Cryptosporangium aurantiacum: one gene and its partners. The protein of the gene in region 1 interacts with the protein of each later gene in a pairwise test. Links are inferred from orthologs where the notes say so. Each region holds a gene or a part of one and is shown on either strand. Other genes may lie near its edges.

Region 1 (7,014 bases):
GTCATCCCCGAGCGGCGGTACGTCAACGAGGACAGCAGCGGTGACCTCGCGACGCAGATCGTCGACTTCGTGCTCGCCGGCCCGTCCGCGGCGCTGAAGCCGGTCGCGGTGAACCCGCTGCCGAAGATCAAGCGCACCAGTCGGGTGGCGGTCGAGGACGGCGACCTGATCGTCGAACTCGAGGCCCAGGCCGAGTCGCTGGACAAGGACGCGTTGAACGCGTTCGTGGCCGAGGTGGGCTGGTCGCTGAGCGCGTCGTTCTCCGGCAGCGTCCGGCTGACCGTCGGTGGCCGCCCGCTGGACGTCGATGACTTCAGCGCCAACCAGGACCAGTCGGCCTGGAAGCGCTACAACCCGGTCGTCGTCGACCGGCAGAACCTACCCACGTTCGCCGTCCAGAAAGGCGCGGTGAAGGTGCTGAGCGACGCCGGGTCGTTCGATCAGAAGCCGCTGCGGCTCGGCACGTCGGTCCAGGGCAAGAACGTGAGGTCGGCGGCGGTCTCGATGAACCTCACCCGGCTCGCGGTCGTTCGTGACGAGGCGGGTTCCCAGCGGCTCTGGATCACCGACGCGTCCGGCACGATGCAGCCCACGCTGCGGGCGTCGCAGATCGGGCGCCCGTCCTGGGGCGGTAACTCGGTCACGGTCGTCGTCCCGGTGGGCGGGCGCCTCTTCGAGGTCGGGGTCGGCAACGCGCGGACTCCGACCGAGATCCAGGTGATCGGGCCGAACGGGCGGCGGCTCCGGAACATCACGGCCATCCGGCTCTCGATGGACGGCGTGCGTGCGGTGTTCATCAACGGGACCGGCAGCTCCGCGCAGGTCTTCTTCGGGATGCTCACCGGCTCGACCGGCAGCGCGCTGGTGCTGCGAGCGCGACCGCTGGCCGTCGAGGGCGCGCCGAAGGACGTCTCCTGGTACGGCGCGGTGACCGCGGCCGTGGCGGTCACCCGGCCGGGGAACGCCGGCGACGAGGTGTCGATCGTCCTCGCGCCCGTGGACGGCTCGCCCGCGCGTATCCAGACGACGCGGCTCAAGACGACGCCGGTCGTCCGGCTCACCGCGGACCCCACCGAGAACCCGGAGCCGATCATCCCGCTGGAGCTGAGCGGACGCATCTACAGCGCGGAGGCGAACTACTCCGTGACGCCGGCGCTGCAGGTGGCCGGAGTCGCGCCGTTCTACCCGGGCTGAGCGTCGTCCACAGGGGGTTCCGCGGGCCCTCGGTGTTCGGGCACCGTTGAGGCGTGTGGCGGGACGTGCTCGACCTGGTGCTGCCGGTGCGGTGCGTGGGCTGTCGTGGCCCCGACGGGCCGCTCTGCCCGGTGTGCGGGCGGTCCGCGCTGCACACCCAGCCGTCGCTCGTCCCGGCCTGCGACCGGCCGGGTGGGGACGGCCCGGCGATCTGCGTCGCGGCGGGGGTGTACGGCGGGGCGTTGCGCTCGGCGCTGATCGCCTACAAGGAGCGTGGCCACCGTGCGCTGGCCCGCCCGCTCGGCGCCCGCCTGGCAGCGGCCGTAACGGTGGCCCTCTCCGCCGCCGGGGGTTGGCCCGGCGGCGCGGGGCCGGTGGTGCTGGTGCCGGTGCCGTCCTCGGCAGCGGCGATCCGGGAACGCCACGGCGACCACATGGCTCGGCTGGCTCGCTGCGCCGCCGCCACGCTGCGTCAGCGCGGGTACCCGGTGCGTGCCGCCTCGCTGCTCACGCTGCGTCGCACGCCGTCCGACTCGGTAGGGCTCACCGCCGCCGAGCGCCGCGAGAACATCGCGGGGGCATTCCGGCCGGTCGGCGCACGTCCCTGGCGGCACCACCGCACTCCGAAAGGCAGCACGATCGTGCTGGTCGACGACATCGTCACGACCGGCGCGACGCTCGCGGAGGCCTGCCGAGCGGCGGAGGCGGGCGGGTTCGTGGTGCGGGCCGCGGCCCTCGTCGCAGCGACCTCGCGTCGGGTACCCGACGCGAACGGTGTTCGTCACGATAGGTAGCGCCAAAGTTGCGGAGTGGGTGCAGACTGCTCGTACAGCGTGTCGCCACGCGCGGTGTCTGATTCCATTCTGATGGAACCGAAAACCCGGTCACCAGGCATGACAAGCATACGGTTTGAGCAAACCGGATGAATTGGTCGGAGTGGAGGGGTGACGACCCCTACCCCGAAGAGTTAGCGTCAGGTTCCACAGCAGTTCTCGCCCTGAGTAGATGGATGACATCGAGGGGAGGTCGCCGCTCACCGGTTCCCTCCCGCCCCGTGTGACGGGCAAGGGTGACCGGTACCTCGTTGAGAAAGCCGCCCGGAGTCGGGCCGGCTGACCAGTTCGCGGAAGCGTGGAGGTACGTGTGGACATCGTCGTCAAGGGTCGTAACGTCGAGGTGCCCGATCACTACCGGCAGAACGTGAGTGAAAAGCTCTCTCGCGTCGAGCGCTACGACCAGAAATTGATTCGTATCGACGTCGAACTGTTCCACGAACCGAACCGTCGGCAAGCGCAGACTTGCCAGCGGGTCGAGATCACCGTCAAAACCCGGGGTCCGGTGATTCGCAGCGAAGCCGCTGCAGCGGATTTCTACTCCGCATTGGACCTCGCGATCACGAAGCTGGAGAACCGTCTCCGTCGCGCCGCTGACCGCAGGCGCGTTCACCACGGTCGTCGCACCCCCGTCTCGGTCGCCTCGGCGATGGCGGAAGCGACCGCAGAGCTGCCGGCGCCGATGTGGGCGCTGCCGAACGGCTCGGAACCCACGCTGGAGGAGCACGGGTCGGTCGCTGTACTCGACGAGTGGGAGGACGGTCCGTGCCGGATCGTCCGCACCAAGGAGCACCCCGGTGAGCCGATGACCGTCGACGACGCCCTCTTCGAGATGGAACTCGTCGGGCACGACTTCTACCTCTTCAACGACAAGGACACTGGTCGGCCGAGCGTCGTCTACCGCCGCAAAGGCTACGACTACGGAGTCATCTGCCTGGGGATCTAGCGGCCGGCGGGCTCCACCGCCGTAGCAAATGCAAATGCAACAGCGTCATGCGGACGCTCGGCAGCGCGCCGGGCGTCCGCTTCGTGTCTACGGCGGGGACGCGAGGGCACGGGCCTGGACCCCGACGGCGGAGCGGAACCCGCCCACGGTGGCTCGCCGGACGGCGTCGATCTAGAGGTCGGAGGGCAACAACGAGCCGATCCAGGCATCCGCGCGGGAACCGTCACGGCGCCGGATGCGATCTCGCAGAACCCCCTCGACGGTGAAACCGGCGCGCTCGGCGACGGCGCGGGAGCCGTCGTTGCCGACCTCGGCGAGCCAGCAGAGCCGCGCCACCCCGAGCGCGCCGAACGCCCAGCGGGCGACGGCCAGCGTGCTCGCGGTCGCCACGCCGCGGCGGCGAGCCCAGGGAGCGGCCCAGTAGCCGACCTCGGCGAGCCCCTCGGGAAGGTCCATCGATACCAGGCCGACCGTGCCGAGCCCCTCGCCACTGACCGCGTCGAACACGCCGAACGGTGCCGCCCGACCCGACTTCCAGGATTCTTCGACGTACTCGGTGGCGTACGCGACGGCGTCGTCGAGGCGGTAGGGGGTGGGGACGCGGGTCCAGCGCTGGATTGCGGGGTCCTGGCAGGCGCGGAAGATCCAGTCGGCGTCGACGGCCTGGCACGGCCGCAGTTGGAAGCGGCCGGCGGCGATCTCCACGGTGTCCACCCCGACATCCTGGCCGCTCGACCCGGTGCGGGCAGCACTGGGTACGGCGCAAACGGGGAAATCTTCGGCAAAATGTCCCGGCCCGACTATTGTTCGGAGTTCCGCGGACGCCGGTGACCCACAGGTTGCCGCTCCCGGGAACCGTCGGCTCGCCGCTGCGGTTTACTGGGTGGGCTGTGACATGTTTTTGGCCGTGTGCCCCGACCGGTGGACGGCTGGCCGCGTAGCGCGGGAGGCCCGCCGCCGCACGCCCGCGCCTACGATGGCGGTAGGACATCTGAGGGAGCTGACCGAACCCGTGATCTTCGAGAAGATCCTCCGCGCCGGCGAGGGGCGGATCATTCGCCGTCTCAAGGCGATAGCCGACACCGTGAACTCGATCGAGGACGAGTACACGGACCTGACGGACGCGGAGCTGCGCGAACTGACCGACCAGTTCAAAGAGAGGTACGCGGACGGCCAGACGCTCGACGACCTGCTCCCCGAAGCGTTCGCCGTCGCTCGCGAGGGCGCCAGGCGCGTGCTCGGGCAGCGGCACTACGACGTCCAGCTGATGGGTGGCGCGGCGCTGCACCTGGGCAACATCGCCGAGATGAAGACCGGTGAGGGCAAGACCCTCACCTGTGTGCTCCCGGCGTACCTGAACGCGCTGGCAGGCAAGGGCGTCCACGTCGTCACGGTCAACGACTACCTGGCACAACGTGACGCCGAGTGGATGGGCCGGATCCACCGGTTCCTCGGGCTCTCGGTCGGCACGATCCTGCCGAACGCGCTGCCCGGCGCGCACAAGGCCGCGTACGAGTGCGACATCACATACGGCACGAACAACGAGTTCGGCTTCGACTACCTGCGCGACAACATGGCCGGTTCCGGCCAGGAGCTGGTCCAGCGCGGTCACTTCTTCGCGATCGTCGACGAGGTCGACTCGATCCTGATCGACGAGGCCCGTACGCCGCTGATCATCTCCGGCCCGGCTGAGCAGTCGGCGCGCTGGTACACCGAGTTCGCCCGGATCGTCCCGCGGCTGCGGCGTGACCGGGACTACGAGGTCGACGAGGGCAAGCGCACGGTCGGCATCAGCGAGGAGGGCGTCGAGAAGGTCGAGGACCAGCTCGGCATCGACAACCTGTACGAGGCCGTCAACACGCCGCTGATCGGCTACCTGAACAACGCGCTGAAGGCCAAGGAGCTCTTCAAGAAGGACAAGGACTACATCGTTGTCGACGGTGAAGTCCTGATCGTCGACGAGTTCACCGGTCGCGTGCTGCACGGCCGTCGTTACAGCGAGGGCATGCACCAGGCCATCGAGGCCAAAGAAGGCGTGAACATCAAGGACGAGAACCAGACGCTCGCCACGATCACGCTGCAGAACTACTTCCGGCTGTACGACAAGCTCGGTGGCATGACCGGTACGGCCATGACCGAGGCCGGCGAGTTCCAGAAGACCTACAGCGTCGGCGTCGTGCCGATCCCGACGCACCGGGACATGATCCGGCTCGACAAGGCGGACGTCGTCTACAAGACCGAACCGGCGAAGTTCGAGGCGGTCGTCGAGGACATCGCCGAGCGGCACGCCAACGGCCAGCCGGTCCTGGTCGGCACCACCAGCGTCGAGAAGTCCGAGTACCTGTCGACGATGCTCAACCGGCGCGGTATCCGGCACGAGGTGCTGAACGCGAAGAACCACGCGCGTGAGGCCGAGATCATCGCCCAGGCCGGGCGCGAGGGTGCGGTCACGGTCGCGACGAACATGGCCGGCCGTGGTACCGACATCATGCTCGGCGGCAACCCGGAGTTCCTGGCCGCTGCCGAGCTGCGCAACGGTGGCCACACCCCGGACGACGAGGACTGGGACGAGCTGCTCGAGGCCACGATCGAACGGGTCAAGGAAGAGGTCGAGGAGGAGGCCGAGAAGGTCACCGACGCCGGCGGCCTGTATGTCCTCGGCACCGAGCGGCACGAGTCGCGGCGGATCGACAACCAGCTGCGTGGCCGGTCGGGTCGGCAGGGTGACCCCGGTGAGTCCCGGTTCTACCTGTCGCTCGGTGACGACCTGATGCGACGGTTCAACTCCGGTGCGGTCGAGGCGATCATGGACCGCCTCAACATCCCGGACGACGTCCCGATCGAGTCGAAGATGGTCAGCCGCCAGATCCAGTCGGCGCAGACCCAGATCGAGCAGCAGAACGCCGAGGCGCGGAAGAACGTCCTCAAGTACGACGAGGTGCTCAACAAGCAGCGCCAGGTGATCTACGCCGAGCGCAAGCAGGTGTTGGACGGTGCCGACCTGCAGGAGCAGATGCGGCACATGCTGGACGACATCGTCGAGGCGTACGTCGGCGCCACCACCGGTGAGGGGTACGCCGAGGACTGGGACCTCGAGGAGCTGTTCAAGAGCCTCAACCTGATCTACCCGGTCTCGTTCACGCTGGAGGAGCTCGAGGAGGAGGTCGGCGGGCGCGAGGCGATCGACGCCGAGCTGCTGATCGCGCGGCTCACCGAGGACGCGCAGTCGGCGTACGACCTCCGCGAGAAGGAGCTCGGTTCCGAGCTCATGCGCGACGCCGAGCGGCAGATCGTGCTCGCGGTGCTCGACCGGAAGTGGCGCGAGCACCTCTACGAGATGGACTACCTCCAGGAGGGCATTGGCCTGCGGGCCTACGCCCAGCGCGACCCGCTGGTCGAGTACCAGCGTGAGGGCTTCGATCTCTTCAACGGGATGATGGAGGGCATCAAGGAGGAGTCGATCCGGCTGCTCTTCCACGCCGAGATCCAGACCGAGGAAGCGCCCGCACCGGCTCCGTCGGCCGACGACTCGCCCACCGTGGAGACGCCGATCGAGCGGCACGTCGAGGTGCAGGGGCTGATCAAGCCGCGCCCGTCGAACCAGCCGCTGCAGTACAGCTCGCCGACGATCGACGGCGAGGCCGGCACCGGTGGCGGTGTCGCGGTGGCGACCGAATCGCCGCTGGGTGCGGCGGCCGGGTCGTCCGGGACGTCCGGGGGCCGGAAGGCGGCGTCGCCGGGGCAGAAGGTCGGTGCGGGTCCGTCGCGGAACGCGCCCTGCCCGTGTGGCTCGGGCAAGAAGTACAAGCGCTGCCACGGTGCGCCGGGCGGTCCCGCGTAGGTCTTTCATTCGGACGCCCGGCGCGGCGCCGCCGCAGGACGGTCACCGTCCGCAGCGGCGCCGCGCGGCGTTCAGCGCGGCGGTTGCGCCGCGTTTGCGCGGCGGGGAACGCTGGGTAGGCGTTGGTAGGGTTAACTCCCGGCAGGGTCCCGGTCGCCGCCGATGCTGGCGGCGCATCGTCCGGCCCGCCGGTCCCACCG
Region 2 (6,258 bases), on another replicon or contig:
ACCTCCCGGCACCCCCGCAGCCGGTAGCCCCTCCGCGTCGAGTCCGGCGGCGGCCAAACCGGCGGCAGGCGCGGCCGACCCGGCGGCCCAGCCGATCACGCTGGCTTCCACCCGCGGTGGACGCGCTGCCAACCCGCTGCGCGATCCGGCCGACCGGCGGCTGCCCCGGGTTCCCGAACCGTGTGCGCTGGTGATCTTCGGTGTCACCGGAGACCTGTCGCGCAAGAAGCTCATCCCGGCGATCTACGACCTCGCCAACCGCGACCTGCTGCCGCCCGGCTTTGTCGTCCTCGGCTTCGCCAGGCGCGACTGGGGCGACGGCGAGTTCGAGGAGGTCGCCAGGGAGTGGGCCAAGAGCGGCGCCCGCACCCAGTGGCGCGAGGACGCCTGGGAGCGCCTGTCGGAGAACATCAAGTTCGTCGCCGGCTCCTTCGACGACGACGACGCGTTCGACCACCTGCACGCGACGCTCAAGGGCCTCCACGACGAGCACGGCATCCTCGGAAACGCCGCGTTCTACCTGTCGATCCCGCCGTCGCTGTTCCCGGTCGTCCTCAACCAGATCGAGCGGACGAAGATGGCCGACACCACGACCGACGGCGGCTGGCGCCGCGTCGTCGTGGAGAAGCCGTTCGGACACGACCTGGAGTCGTCCAAGCAGCTCAACCGCCTGGTCGACGACGTGTTCTCGGCGGAGAACGTGTTCCGCATCGACCACTACCTGGGCAAAGAGACGGTCCAGAACCTGCTGGCGCTGCGGTTCGCCAACCAGCTGTTCGAGCCGATCTGGAACGCGCACTACGTCGACTCGGTGCAGATCACGATGGCCGAGGACGTCGGCATCGGCACCAGGGCCGGGTTCTACGACAAGACCGGCACCGCGCGGGACGTGATCCAGAACCACCTGCTCCAGTTGCTCGCGCTCGCCGCGATGGAGGAGCCGGTGAGCTTCACCGCGGACGCGATCCGCACCGAGAAGCTGAAGGTCCTGCACGCGACGAAGCCCCCGGTCGACATGGAGCACGACGCGATCCGTGGCCAGTACGAACAGGGCTGGCTGGCCGGCCAGCGGGTGCCCGGGTACCTGCAGGAGAAGGACATCCCGGCCGACTCGACAACCGAGACGTACGCGGCGATCAAGCTCGGCATCCACACCCGCCGCTGGGCGGGCGTGCCGTTCTACGTGCGGGCGGGCAAGCGGCTGCCGCGCCGCGTCACCGAGATCGCGGTGCTGTTCAAGCGGGCGCCGCACCTGCCGTTCGCGGACACCGACACCGAGGCGCTGGGACAGAACCAGCTGGTGATCAAGGTGCAGCCGGACGAGGGCATGACGCTGAAGTTCGGTTCGAAGGTGCCCGGCTCGGCGATGGAGGTCCGCGATGTCGCGATGGACTTCCTCTACGGCGAGGCGTTCACCGAGTCTTCTCCGGAGGCCTACGAGCGGCTGATCCTGGACGTGCTGGTCGGCGACTCGACGCTGTTCCCGAACGCGGACGAGGTCGAGGCCAGCTGGGTCGTGATCGACGCGCTGGAGGACTACTGGGAGGGCAAGGAGCCCCACAAGTACCGCTCCGGCGAGTGGGGCCCGAAGGCAGCGGACGAGATGCTCGCCCGCGAGGGACGCACCTGGAGGCGGCCGTGACGACACTCTGGGACACCACCGGCACCGACGTGGTCAAGGCACTGGCGGAGTCACGCCGGGCCGCGGGATTCGTCGCCAGCGGTGTGGCGCTGACGCTCGTCGTCGTCGCGAACGAGAAGCACGTGTCGGCCGCCGAGGAAGCGGCCAGCATCGCCGCGGCGGCCCACCCGTGCCGGCTGCTCATCGTGGTGCGGCGCCAGATCGAGGCGCCGATGCCGCGGCTGGACGCGGAGATCTCGGTGGGCGGCAGGCTCGGTCCCGGCGAGGCCGTCGTGATGCGGATGTACGGGCGGCTCGCGGCGCACGCCGAGTCGGTCACGCTGCCGTTGCTCGCGCCGGACGTGCCGGTCGTGACGTGGTGGCACGGCGAGCCGCCGGAGCGGATCGCGTACGACCCGCTGGGGGTGTTCGCCGACCGCCGGGTCACCGACGCACGGGAGGCGGCGGACCCGATCGCGGCGCTGCACGGCCGGGCCGAGGACTACGCGCCCGGCGACACCGACCTGGGCTGGTCCCGGACGACGCCGTGGCGCACGCTGCTGGCCGGCGCGTTCGACACGGTGATCGGCCGTCCGACGTCGGTCAAGGTGATCACCGCACCGCGGAACGTCACCGGAACGCTGCTGGTGGGCTGGCTGCGGAGCCGTCTCGGCCTCGAGGTCGACCTGCAGGAGACCGCGAAGCGGGGCATCGCCGAGGTCACGGTCGAGATCGACGACGGCACGACGATCTCGGTTGTCCGGCAGGACAGTCACCACGCGATCCTGCGCCGCACCGGGGTTCCCGACCGGATCCAGCCGCTGGCCCGGCGGTCGCTGGGCGAGCAGCTCGCCGAGGAGATCAAGCGCCTCGACCCGGACCAGCCCTACGGTGAGGCGCTCGGCGCGGCCACCGGGCTGACCGGCCTGAATCAGCGGTCGCCGTTCCGCACGCACGTCTGGAAGGACCCGATGCCCACCGCGACCCCCGCGACCACCTCATGACGGTCGGCGAACTGAGTGTTGTCGTCCACCGGGACGCCGACGTCCTGGCTGCGGCGGCCGCGGCCCGGCTGATGGTGCGGATCGTCGACGCGCAGCAGGCGCGTGGCACCGCCTCGATCGTCCTCACCGGTGGCGGCGTCGGGATCGGGACGCTGAAGGCGCTGAACGCCAGCCCCGCGCGGGACGCGATCGACTGGGGCGCGCTCGACATCTGGTGGGGTGACGAGCGCTACCTGGCGGCCGGCGACCCCGAGCGGAACGAGGTGCAGGCCACCGAGGCGCTGCTCGACCACGTGCCGGTCGACCCGGCACGGGTGCACCGGATGCCCGCCGACACCGGCAGCGCGCCGGAGAGCGCCGCTGAGCAGTACGCGGACGAGCTGTCGAAGGCGGCACGGGCCGGCGCGTCGCTCCCGAAGTTCGACGTGCTGATGCTCGGCGTCGGGCCGGAGGGGCACATCGCGTCGATCTTCCCGGAGTCGCCCGCGGCGTACGACGAGGGCCTGGTCACCGCGGTGCGGAACTGTCCGAAACCGCCGCCGACCCGGATCTCGCTGACGTTCGGCACGATCACCAGCGCGGACGAGGTGTGGCTGCTCGCCGCCGGCGCCGGTAAGGCCGAGGCGGTGGGGCTGGCGCTGGCCGGTGCGGGTCGCGTCCAGATACCGGCGGCCGGCGCGCGGGGCGGCGTCCGGACGTTGTGGTTGGTGGACGAGGCAGCGGCGGTCAACGTGCCACCCAACCTGCGCCTTCGCAGGTCATGAACGCCAGAAGCGGCCCCCGGTAGGGGGCCGCTTCTCGCTTTAAGTCTTAGACCTCGCCGCGGCGCGCCCGCACCTTCGCGAGGGCCTCCTCGAGGATCGCCTCACCGTCCGCGTCGCTGCGCCGCTCCCGCACGTAGGCCAGGTGCGTCTTGTACGGCTCGTTGCGCGGAGCCGCAGGCGGGTTCTCGCGGTCCTTGCCGGCAGGCAGCCCGCACCGCGGACAGTCCCAGTGCTCCGGCTCGGCGGCTTCCACCGCGAACGACACACGGGTCACGTGCCCGTTCGCGCAGTAGAAGGGAATGTGGCGACGGGGCGCTGACTCCCCCCGCTCCGCCTCTCCCATCGGCCCCGCGCCGACGCGGGTGCCTCGGATGGCATTTCCACCAGCCACGGTTACAGCGCTCCGTTCCTTCCCAGAGGGGGTGGGTGGGGGTGGTCGCTGCCGAGCGCCGACCGAGCCCGAGAAATCAGGCGCCGGCGGTCGTCTTCAGCAGCAACCCGAGCGTCACGATGCAGGCGAACCAGATCACGCCGGTAGCGATCGTGATCCGGTCGAGGTTCTTCTCCGCGACCGAGGAGCCCGAGAGGTTCGAGGAGACGCCGCCGCCGAACATGCTCGACAGACCCCCGCCCTTACCCCGGTGGAGCAGGATCAGCAGGATCAGCGCCAAGCTCGTCACGACGAGCACGGTCGATACGGCGATGGTCATTGCGGGTGGTAGTTCCTCTCGCTCTCGCGGGGGTCGCGGACACCGGCCCGGTTTCTCCGGGGTGCCGCGCTGGGGCCGCAGCACCACCCGCACAGGATAACTGCCTCAACGGCACGGACGAGCCATGGTCACCATCCGCCTTGTTTTTCGGCGGAAAAGCCAGCCGATGGGCTGACGTCCGCCCCGCCGGTCAGCGGGGTTGGGGCCGGGCGACACCCCGCACCCGGCCCGCCGGAGCCGAATCGCGGCCCGGCGTGGTGAGCGTGGCGGCGACCGCCGGATCGGCCGCGGGGATCAGCACGGTCACCTCGAGCCCGCCGCCCGGCCGGGCGACCGCCTGCACGGTCCCTCCGTGCGCACCGGCCACCGCACGGACGATCGAGAGCCCCAGGCCCGCGCCGCGGGTACCGGTGCGCTCGACCCCGCCCCGCCGGAACGGCTCGAACAGCCCGGGGACCTCGCGCTGGTCCAGCTCCGGTCCGTCGTTGGCGACCACCAGCCAGGCCTGGCGTCCGTCGCTGCCGGTCCGCACGTTCAGGACGCCATGGGTGACGTTGTAGCGCACGGCGTTCTCGACCAGGTTCCCGGCGAGGCGCTCCAGCAGGCTCGGGTCGCCGACCACGACGGCCGGGGCGAAGTCGGTGCCGACCTGGAGCGAGAGCCGCTCGGCTTCGGCCGCGACCGCTGCCAGCGTCGAGGGGACACCTCGCGCGAGGTCGACGGGTATCTGCTTGGCCAGCCGGCCTGCTTGGGCCTCGGTGCGGGCGAGCAGCAGCAGCGCCTCGATCAGCTCGTTCGCGCGGCTGGAGGCGTCCCGGACGACGGTGCCCATCCGGCGCAGGTCCTCGACCGTCGCGTCGTCGTCGGCGAGCGTCACGTCGATCTCGGTCCGCATCACGGCGAGCGGCGTCCGGAGCTCGTGGCTGGCGTTCGCGACGAACCGTTTCTGGCTGCCGAACGCGGCCGACAATCGGTCGAGCATGCTGTCGAACGTGTCGGCGAGCTCCTTCACCTCGTCGTCCGGGCCGGTGTGGTGCAGCCGGTGGTCGAGCGTCTCGGTGGACAGGCGCCGGGCGGTCGCGGTCACCTGGTGCAGTGGGCGCAGCGCCCGTCCGGTGAGCAGGTGCCCGCCCGCCACCCCGGCCACGCCGATCGCGACCAGCGCCAGGAAGCCCTTCACCAGCAGGTCGGTCGTGGTGGTGGAGGCCATGCTCTCCTGCCACGCGGTGGCACTCTCGGTGTGCGTGCTGCCGTCCGCGTCGACCAGCGTGACGCTGGAGCCCGGCGCGAGCTGCTCGGTGGACATCAGCTGGTCGCGCACCAGGAGGTAGGAGAGGACCAGCAGGAGCAGTCCGGCGCCGACCAGCAGGATGCCGTTGAGCAGCGTCAGCCGCAGCCGCAGCGTGGGGCGCAGCCGGGACGGTCGAACCGGGGCCGGCCCCCCGTAGACGGTCATCTCGGTGTCACCCGATAACCGGCACCGACCACGGTCTCGATCAGCGGCGGATCACCGAGCTTCTTGCGCAGCGTCATCATCGTCACCCGCACGGTCGTGGTGAACGGGTCGGCGTTGGCGTCCCAGACCCGCTCGAGCAGCTCCTCGCTGGAGATCACCGCGCCCCGCGCGGAGAGCAGCACCTCCAGCACGCCGAACTCCTTCCGGGTCAGGTCGACCGGACGCCCCGCACGGCTGACCACGCGGCGAGCCGGGTCGAGCTCGACGTCGCCGACGGTGAGCACCGGCGGGGCGGGCGGCGTCGCCCGGCGTCCGAGCGCACGCACCCGGGCGACCAGTTCCTCGAACGCGAACGGCTTCGCGAGGTAGTCGTCGGCCCCGATCCCGAGCCCTTCGACGCGGTCGGCCACGGTCCCGCTGGCGGTCAGCATGAGCACGCGGGTGAGCGAACCGGAGGCCGCCAGCTCGGCGCAGATCACGTCGCCGTGGACGCCCGGCAGGTCGCGGTCGAGCACCAGGACGTCGTAGCGGGTGACGGTGGCCATCTCCTGCCCGTCGGTGCCGTTGTAGGCGACGTCGACGGCCATCCCCTCCCGGCGCAGCCCGCGGGTTACCGCGTCGGCCAGAGCCCGCTCGTCCTCGATCACCAGCACCCGCACGTTCGTGCCTCCCACTGCGTTGCCCAGCGGAGGCCGACAGGTCG
Region 3 (6,508 bases), on another replicon or contig:
CGTCCTCGACGCGGTGGGTGAGCGCGAGGCCCTGGCAGAGGAACAGCGCGCACCGCTCGACCCCCGCGGCGGATGTCGCGAGTTCCATGCCCCGGCGCGCGGCGGCGATCGCGCCTGCCGGGTCCGCGTGCATGACGGCGGGGAGGGCGGCCTCGTGGGCGAGTGCGGCGGCGCGGACGCTGTCGGTCGGTGCGATCGCCTCGGCGGCCGTGCTCATCAGGCGATGTGCGTGCCGGACGCTGCCCATCCAGGTCAACGCCCGCCCGTGCAGCAGCGCGATGTCCGCGCGCAACGCCGGATCGGTCGCCGTCGCGCGTGCCTCCTCGCACCACCGCGCGGCGTCGTCGCAGGCCCCGCCCGCGAACGCGTCCCTGGCGGCGTCGAGCAGGCGGCCCGCGGTGAGGTTCGAGCGGGCGGGCGTCAGCTCCGCGGCTCGGCGCCACGCCTGCGCCGCGGCCAGGTACGAACCGCACTGTCGAGCCTCCCGCGCGGCCTGGACGAGTCCGGCCGCGACGTCCTCGTCCGGCCGCGACACCGCACAGGCGAGATACCAGGCCCGGGTGGCGCCGGTGGCTCCCTCGCCGAGCGCGCGGTAGGCCTGCCTGCGGACGCCGACCGGGACGTTGCTCAGCGCGACGCTGCGCAAGATCGGATGGACCAGCTCGTAGCGGTCGGCCACCACCCGGACCAGGCGCGCTTCCTCGGCTGCCGTCAGGTCGTCCGGCGCGAGCTTCCACGCCCCCAGCGCCCGGTCGACGATCTCCACCGTCGGCTCGCGCGCGGCGGCCACCAGCACGAGTGCCCGCTGGGTCGGAGCGGGCAACGCGCGGATCCGTGACGTCCAACCCTGTTCCGCGCGGCCGCCGCGGGCGGGTGCCGCGGGCAGCGGCTCCTCGCCGCGACGCTGCGCCTCGCTCAGTCGGAACGCGAACTCCAGCAGGATCAGCGGGTTCCCGCGGGAGAACCCGACCAACGCGTCGAGGACGCCGGGTGCGACCACGAGCCTGTGACTGTCCAGCACCAACCGGCACTCCCGCTCGGAGAGGCCGGTGACGTCGAGGACGGCGTGTCCTCGCGGCTCCTCGGAGAGCTTGCGGGTGGCGGCGATGAACGCCACATGGTCGGACGTGACCCGCCGGGCCACGAAGCGAAAGACGTTCACCGAGTCGGCGTCCACCCATTGCAGGTCGTCGACGAGCGCCACCAATGGCCGGTCGTGTCCGGCCAGCGACAGGACGTTGAGCGTAGCGACGCAGACGGCGTACGGGTTCACCGCGGAGTCGGACACCAGCTCGCTGAGCGCCAGCGCGGTCTCGAGGTTCTCCCGCTGGGCGCGCGGCAGCGCGCTGAAGCGTCGGCGGAGCGGCAGCAGCAGTTCACCGAGCGCGGCGAACGGGAGCGTCGTTTCGCTTTCCACCCCTCGCACCCGATACACCTGGTACCGGGAAGCGGCTTTGTGTTCCACGTAGTCCAGCAGCGTGGTCTTGCCGACGCCGGGATCACCGCGGACGAGCAGCGCACGACCGGCGACCGGCAACTCGTCGAGTAGATCGTCGAGGTACCGCCGCTCAGCGTCCCTGCCGATGAGTTCTGGGTCTGCTATCGAGCACACTGTGGTCGCCGTAGTGATCGCCACCAACTCCAGTTGCGGTCGCTCCGGGCAAAAGCCGCGTGTGACTGCGGCGTTGTCCAAAGTAGGGCATTACACCTGTATCGGTACACCCTGTGTGCTCGTTGGCGCTGCTGAAACGGCGTATCAATGCCTAGTTGTGCTTACCGTCGAACGGGACGAATTGGGGATTTCCCTAATACCGTCGCAGGCCTTCCGGCGCTTTCCTGGTCGCGACATCAGGACGCCGACGAAGGAAACACGATGAGTGTTCGACGAACGATGACGGGGGTGATCGGCGCGTCCGTGCTCGTGCCGCTCTCGGTGGTGGCGTTCGCTCACCCGGCCCGGGCCGACGGCTGCACGGTGGTTCGAGTCGCGCCGCTGTTCGGCGGCAGCATCACGGTCAACGCCCCCTGTTCTGGGGTCCGCACGCGGGTCGTCACCCGCACCACCGGTCGCTGCGTCGCCACCGCTAGCCAGCGGGTGACGTGGTCGAGCCCCACGCACCGGATGTCCACGGTGACCACCAGCCGGGTCAACTGCACCCGTAGATAGCGGAGGGCCCGGCCGGTGTTCCCACCGGCCGGGCCGCGCGCTACTTCGTCAGGATCTTCGAAAGCACTTCGTGGACGTGCGTGTTGGGGTGCTTGCCGGTGAACAACGTCGCGTACGGACCGGCCGCGGTGACCGGCACGTCGACGCCGGTGTGGCCGCTGGTCGTCCAGTCGAGGTTGAACTTCAGCGGGCTGCCGGGGATCGCGAACGGCCCGTCTTCCTTCGAGATCGCGTCGCCGGACTCATCCGTGGTCCCGGTGTCCTCGACCGTGAGGCCGCCGCACTCGTGGTCACCGGTGATGACGAGCAGCGTGTCCGGGTGCGCGTTGACGTACGCCTTCGCCACCGCGACGGCCTTCTCCAGCTCGCCCATCGACTGCAGCATCCGGGCCGCGTTGTTGTCGTGGGAGAACTCGTCGACGCCCTCCTCCTCGATGAGCAGGAAGAACCCGTCCCGGTCCTTCTTCAGCGTGGCGAGCGCCTTCGAGGTCATCGTGGCCAGGCTGACGACCGGGCTGTAGACGTCACCCTGGCCCTCCTCGCGCTGCTGGAACATCTCCTGGTTGGCGAACAGCCCGAGCAGCCTGCCGTCCGGGGCGGCCTGCAGTTGCGCCGCCGTCGACACGTACCGGTAGCCGGCCTGTCGTGCTATTGCGATCAGGTCGCCCTTCGTGCTGCGGCTGCCCTCGGTCGGGTCCTCCGCGGGCTTGTCGGGGTACGCGCCCGGGTTGCCTGCCGGCAGCCACCAGTCCTCGCCGCCACCGAGAATGACGTCCGGCTTGCTGACGTCGATGTATTGCCGGGCGATCTCGTCCTGCTGACCCCGGTCCGGGACGTTCGCGAACCAGGCGGCCGGGGAGGCGTCGGTGACCTGAGCGGTGGTCACCAGGCCAGTCGCCTTGCCCGCCTGCTTCGCCCGGTAGCCGAGCGTCGGCACCGGCCTCTTGTTGACGTCGTACCCGATCGAGCCGTTGTAGGTCCGCTGGCCGATCGTCCATGCGGTGGCGCCCGCCGCCGAGTCGGTGATCGGGTTCGCCGGGTCGTCCGGGCTGGTGGTCAGCTGCCCGGACACCGGCAGGCTGTCCATGACCAACTGTCCGTCGAGGCCCTCGAGCGCGAGCCGGGCCGCTTCGCGGTGCGCCGGACCCATGCCGTCGCCGTTGACGAAGATGACGCTGCGGGCCTTCTGCCGTTCGTTCGATGCATCCGCGGCGAGAGTGGTGGCTCCCACCGCCACGAGTACTCCGGTCGTGACCGTCGCGGCGAGCCAGCGCAGTGGTTTGGCGTCCACACGAGCCTCCCGAGTGTCGTCCGGTGATCCCGTTAGGCAACACCCTTTGCACACGTTTGGCTACGGTTCCTGGCGTGGAGATCACGACTCTTGACCCGCAACCCCGCTCCTACGGCATGGGCGCCCTGGCGACCGGCGCATCGAACATCCTGTTCATCAGCGGCCAGGTGCCCGAGGACGAGACCGGCCACGTTCCCGAGACCTTCGACGACCAGTGCCGATTGGCCTGGCGCAACGTCGTCGGAGTACTGAACACCGCACACCTGGGCCTGGAGAACCTCACGAAGGTGACGGTCTTCCTCTCCGACCGGCAGTACCGGGAGGCCAACGCCCGCATCCGGCACGAGGTGCTCGGCGGCCACAGCCCGGCGCTCACCGTCATCATCACCGGCATCTACGACGAGAAGTGGCTGCTCGAGATCGAGGCAGTCGCCGTGTCCTGACGCGCCACGCTCGACGGGGCTGTGGCGGGTCAATGCCCGGATTAACCTCTCCGGTGAGGCTTCGGTCCAACCTGGAGCGAGTCGTCGGCGGCCCTTCGGTGCAACCCAGAGGGGGAGGGGCCGCCGACGGCTCTTGCACCATATCGGTCGGCACCCGCGTGATGGGGACTCACGCGTTCACCGACGCGAGAAGTGACCGTGTCCGGGCCGGCGCCGACGGGGGCAGCGAGTCCAGGACGTCGGCCAGGCTCACGCCGGAGAGGCTGTTCCGCCACGCCTGGTGCGCGTCGGCCATCCTGGCGGCGAGGACGCAGGTGCTGCGGCACTCGTCGGGCGGGAGCGCGCCGCGTCCCTGCTGGCGGATCTCCTGGCAGACGTAGGGCTCGGACGGGCCGTCCACGGCTTCGACGATGTTCAGCAGCGTGATGTCGGCGGCGGGACGCGCGAGCCGGAAGCCGCCGCGAGGACCCGGCGACGCGGTGAGCACACCGGCCCGCACCAGCGCCTGCAACTGCTTGGCGAGCGACGCCGCGGGCAGGCCGTAGTACGCCACGAGCTGCGCCGCGGAGGCCGTGGCGCCCGGCTCCAACTGCGCCAACGTCGTCGCGCAGTGCAGAACCCACTCGGTGCTCACCGGAAGCTTCACAGTGATTAGTGTATCGCTGATATTGCGGATCTTTTTTATCCGGATTAGGGTTCGACACGACACCCGCCAGGAGAGAGGTAGTCGCCATGCGGATCGCAGTCGCCGGGGCCACCGGCAACATCGGGGCCCTCACCGTCGCCGCGCTCGAGCGAGACGGACACGACGTCGTGGGGATCAGCCGGTCGGGCGGCGTCGACCTGGTGACCGGCGAGGGTCTGGACGACGTGCTGGTAGGCGTCGAGGTGGTGGTCGACGCCACCAACGGCCCCGCGACCGACCGGGACGAGGCCGTCGCGTACTTCGGCGCAGCCACGCGCAACCTGCTGGCTGCCGAGGAACGCGCAGGCGTCCGTCACCACGTGCTGCTGTCGATCGCGGGGGTCCACCGTGTGGAGGGCAACGCGCACTACGCGGGCAAGCGCGAACAGGAGCGTTTGGTGAGTGCCGGCGTCGTGCCGTGGACGATCCTGCCGGCGGCGCAGTTCCACGACTTCGCGGCGATGGTTGCGAGTTGGACCGAGCGCGACGGCGTCGCGACGATCGCGCCGCTGCTCGTCCAGCCGATCGCTCCCGAGGACGTCGCCGCGGTGCTCGCCGAGATCGCGGTGGGCGAGCCGCGCGGCCGGGACGCCGATCTCGTCGGACCGGAGCCGCAGGACCTGGTGGACATGGCGCGTCGGACGAACGAGGCGCGGGGACGCGAAGTCCGGTTGGCGCCGAGCTGGTCAACCGGCATCTTCGGGGAGGAGATGGCCGGCAACGTGATGCTGCCCGGCGAGAATGCCCGGATCGCCCCCACGACGTTCGACGAGTGGCTACTCAGCCAGCGAGCCTGAAGCGTTGAGGACCCTGGGCGCGGCCTCGACCAGCTTTCGGAGTAACCACGGATACGGATCGGTCAGCGGCCGACGACGTCGACGAAGTTCCGTGTGCATTTCCCGGAGACGGTCGCCGGCGACGTAGAAGCGCCCCCGCGTTTCGCCCTGTGGGCGGAGCAGCTGCAACTCGGCCAGTCGTCCCAGATCGCGCGTTGCGGTGTGCTTTTCGACCTCGGTCATCTTCATGTATCCCGAGCGCCGAACCCGATACCCGAGCACCGCTTCGTAGAGGCTGTTGGTCACTCGTTCCGGAAGGCGGTGGTCGCTTACCAGTCCGTCCAACTCTTCCCAGATGTCGGCGGCTTCGCTCAACCGCTGAGCGACGGTCTGGGCCTGCATGTGATGGGCCCGAATGTTGAACGCAACCCAGAGGTGGGCATCGGACCGGGGGCGCCACGAACCTTGGCCAGTGACGGCGAGTGCCTGGTAGTAGTCCTCTGTGTTGTGGCCCAGCCACTCCTCGATGCTGGAGAACGCGGGCTCGACGATGGTCTGCCGTGAGATCGCCAGGGTCTGAAGGGCGCGGGCCATCCGCCCGTTCCCGTCGCGGAACGGATGGATCATCACCAGGTTGAGGTGCGCCATGGCGCCGCGCACCAAGGGATCGAGATCCGCATCCGCTCGAATGCTCTCCGCGAGTTCGGCCATCAGCGCAGGGACCCGATCGGCATCCGGACCCTCGTCCACGACGAGCCCGCGCTTCTCGTCGTGGACGTAAATCGGGCCCGTCCGGTATCGACCAGGGCTCTTGCGCAAGTCGTGCGCGAGCATCATGTAGTGCATGCTGCGCATCGCGGAGGTGTCGATTTCGAAGTGCGCGTCGACCGCCATCTGGAGGACGTAGCCGAGCGCCTGGCGATATCCGCGAATTTCGGCCCAGGTCTGTTCGTCGGCGCTCAGCGGCTCTTCGTCATCCAGGGCGGCTGCCGCATCGTCTTCCTCGACGAGGTACCCCTCGATGCTGTTGGATCCGCGGATCGCGCGGGCCAGCATCGTGCGCCGCAGGCCTCCCTGCCAGCGGCGTGGCGCGCGCAGAACGCTCGCCAGCTGCCGTCGCATCTCGTGGATCTCCGCGAGCACGCT

The links.
Region 2: the proteins of secA (region 1) and secG interact in binary tests that used the Escherichia coli proteins (3 or more experiments, as listed by UniProt). The link is inferred for Cryptosporangium aurantiacum from one-to-one orthologs.
Region 3: the proteins of secA (region 1) and BUB75_RS29210 interact in binary tests that used the Escherichia coli proteins (3 or more experiments, as listed by UniProt). The link is inferred for Cryptosporangium aurantiacum from one-to-one orthologs.

The regions. Positions count from the first base shown.
Region 1 is NZ_FRCS01000028.1:37,957-44,970, reverse strand. The notes cover bases 3,588-7,014. They hold secA (preprotein translocase subunit SecA), read left to right. Parts: upstream 3,588-3,949; coding sequence 3,950-6,814; downstream 6,815-7,014. Other genes in these bases: BUB75_RS41790 (GNAT family N-acetyltransferase), read right to left, coding at 3,588-3,687. In the rest of the region: BUB75_RS41805 (LpqB family beta-propeller domain-containing protein), read left to right, coding at 1-1,194; BUB75_RS41800 (ComF family protein), read left to right, coding at 1,248-1,988; hpf (ribosome hibernation-promoting factor, HPF/YfiA family), read left to right, coding at 2,338-2,973; more of BUB75_RS41790, read right to left, coding at 3,145-3,587. UniProt on the Escherichia coli protein: Required for protein export, interacts with the SecYEG preprotein conducting channel.
Region 2 is NZ_FRCS01000001.1:791,494-797,751, reverse strand. Bases 2,479-5,149 are described here. They hold secG (preprotein translocase subunit SecG), read right to left. Parts: upstream 4,100-5,149; coding sequence 3,857-4,099; downstream 2,479-3,856. Other genes in these bases: BUB75_RS03410 (HAMP domain-containing sensor histidine kinase), read right to left, coding at 4,290-5,149; BUB75_RS03420 (RNA polymerase-binding protein RbpA), read right to left, coding at 3,436-3,780; pgl (6-phosphogluconolactonase), read left to right, coding at 2,622-3,389; BUB75_RS03430 (glucose-6-phosphate dehydrogenase assembly protein OpcA), read left to right, coding at 2,479-2,625. Outside these bases: zwf (glucose-6-phosphate dehydrogenase), read left to right, coding at 1-1,642; more of BUB75_RS03430, read left to right, coding at 1,639-2,478; more of BUB75_RS03410, read right to left, coding at 5,150-5,555; BUB75_RS03405 (response regulator transcription factor), read right to left, coding at 5,552-6,214. UniProt on the Escherichia coli protein: Subunit of the protein translocation channel SecYEG. Overexpression of some hybrid proteins has been thought to jam the protein secretion apparatus resulting in cell death; while this may be true it also results in FtsH-mediated degradation of SecY.
Region 3 is NZ_FRCS01000010.1:142,682-149,189, forward strand. The notes cover bases 1,334-4,254. They hold BUB75_RS29210 (alkaline phosphatase), read right to left. Parts: upstream 3,459-4,254; coding sequence 2,208-3,458; downstream 1,334-2,207. Other genes in these bases: BUB75_RS29200 (helix-turn-helix transcriptional regulator), read right to left, coding at 1,334-1,612; BUB75_RS29205 (hypothetical protein), read left to right, coding at 1,874-2,167; BUB75_RS29215 (RidA family protein), read left to right, coding at 3,533-3,901; BUB75_RS29220 (RrF2 family transcriptional regulator), read right to left, coding at 4,071-4,254. Outside these bases: more of BUB75_RS29200, read right to left, coding at 1-1,333; more of BUB75_RS29220, read right to left, coding at 4,255-4,547; BUB75_RS29225 (SDR family oxidoreductase), read left to right, coding at 4,634-5,383; BUB75_RS29230 (Fic family protein), read right to left, coding at 5,363-6,508.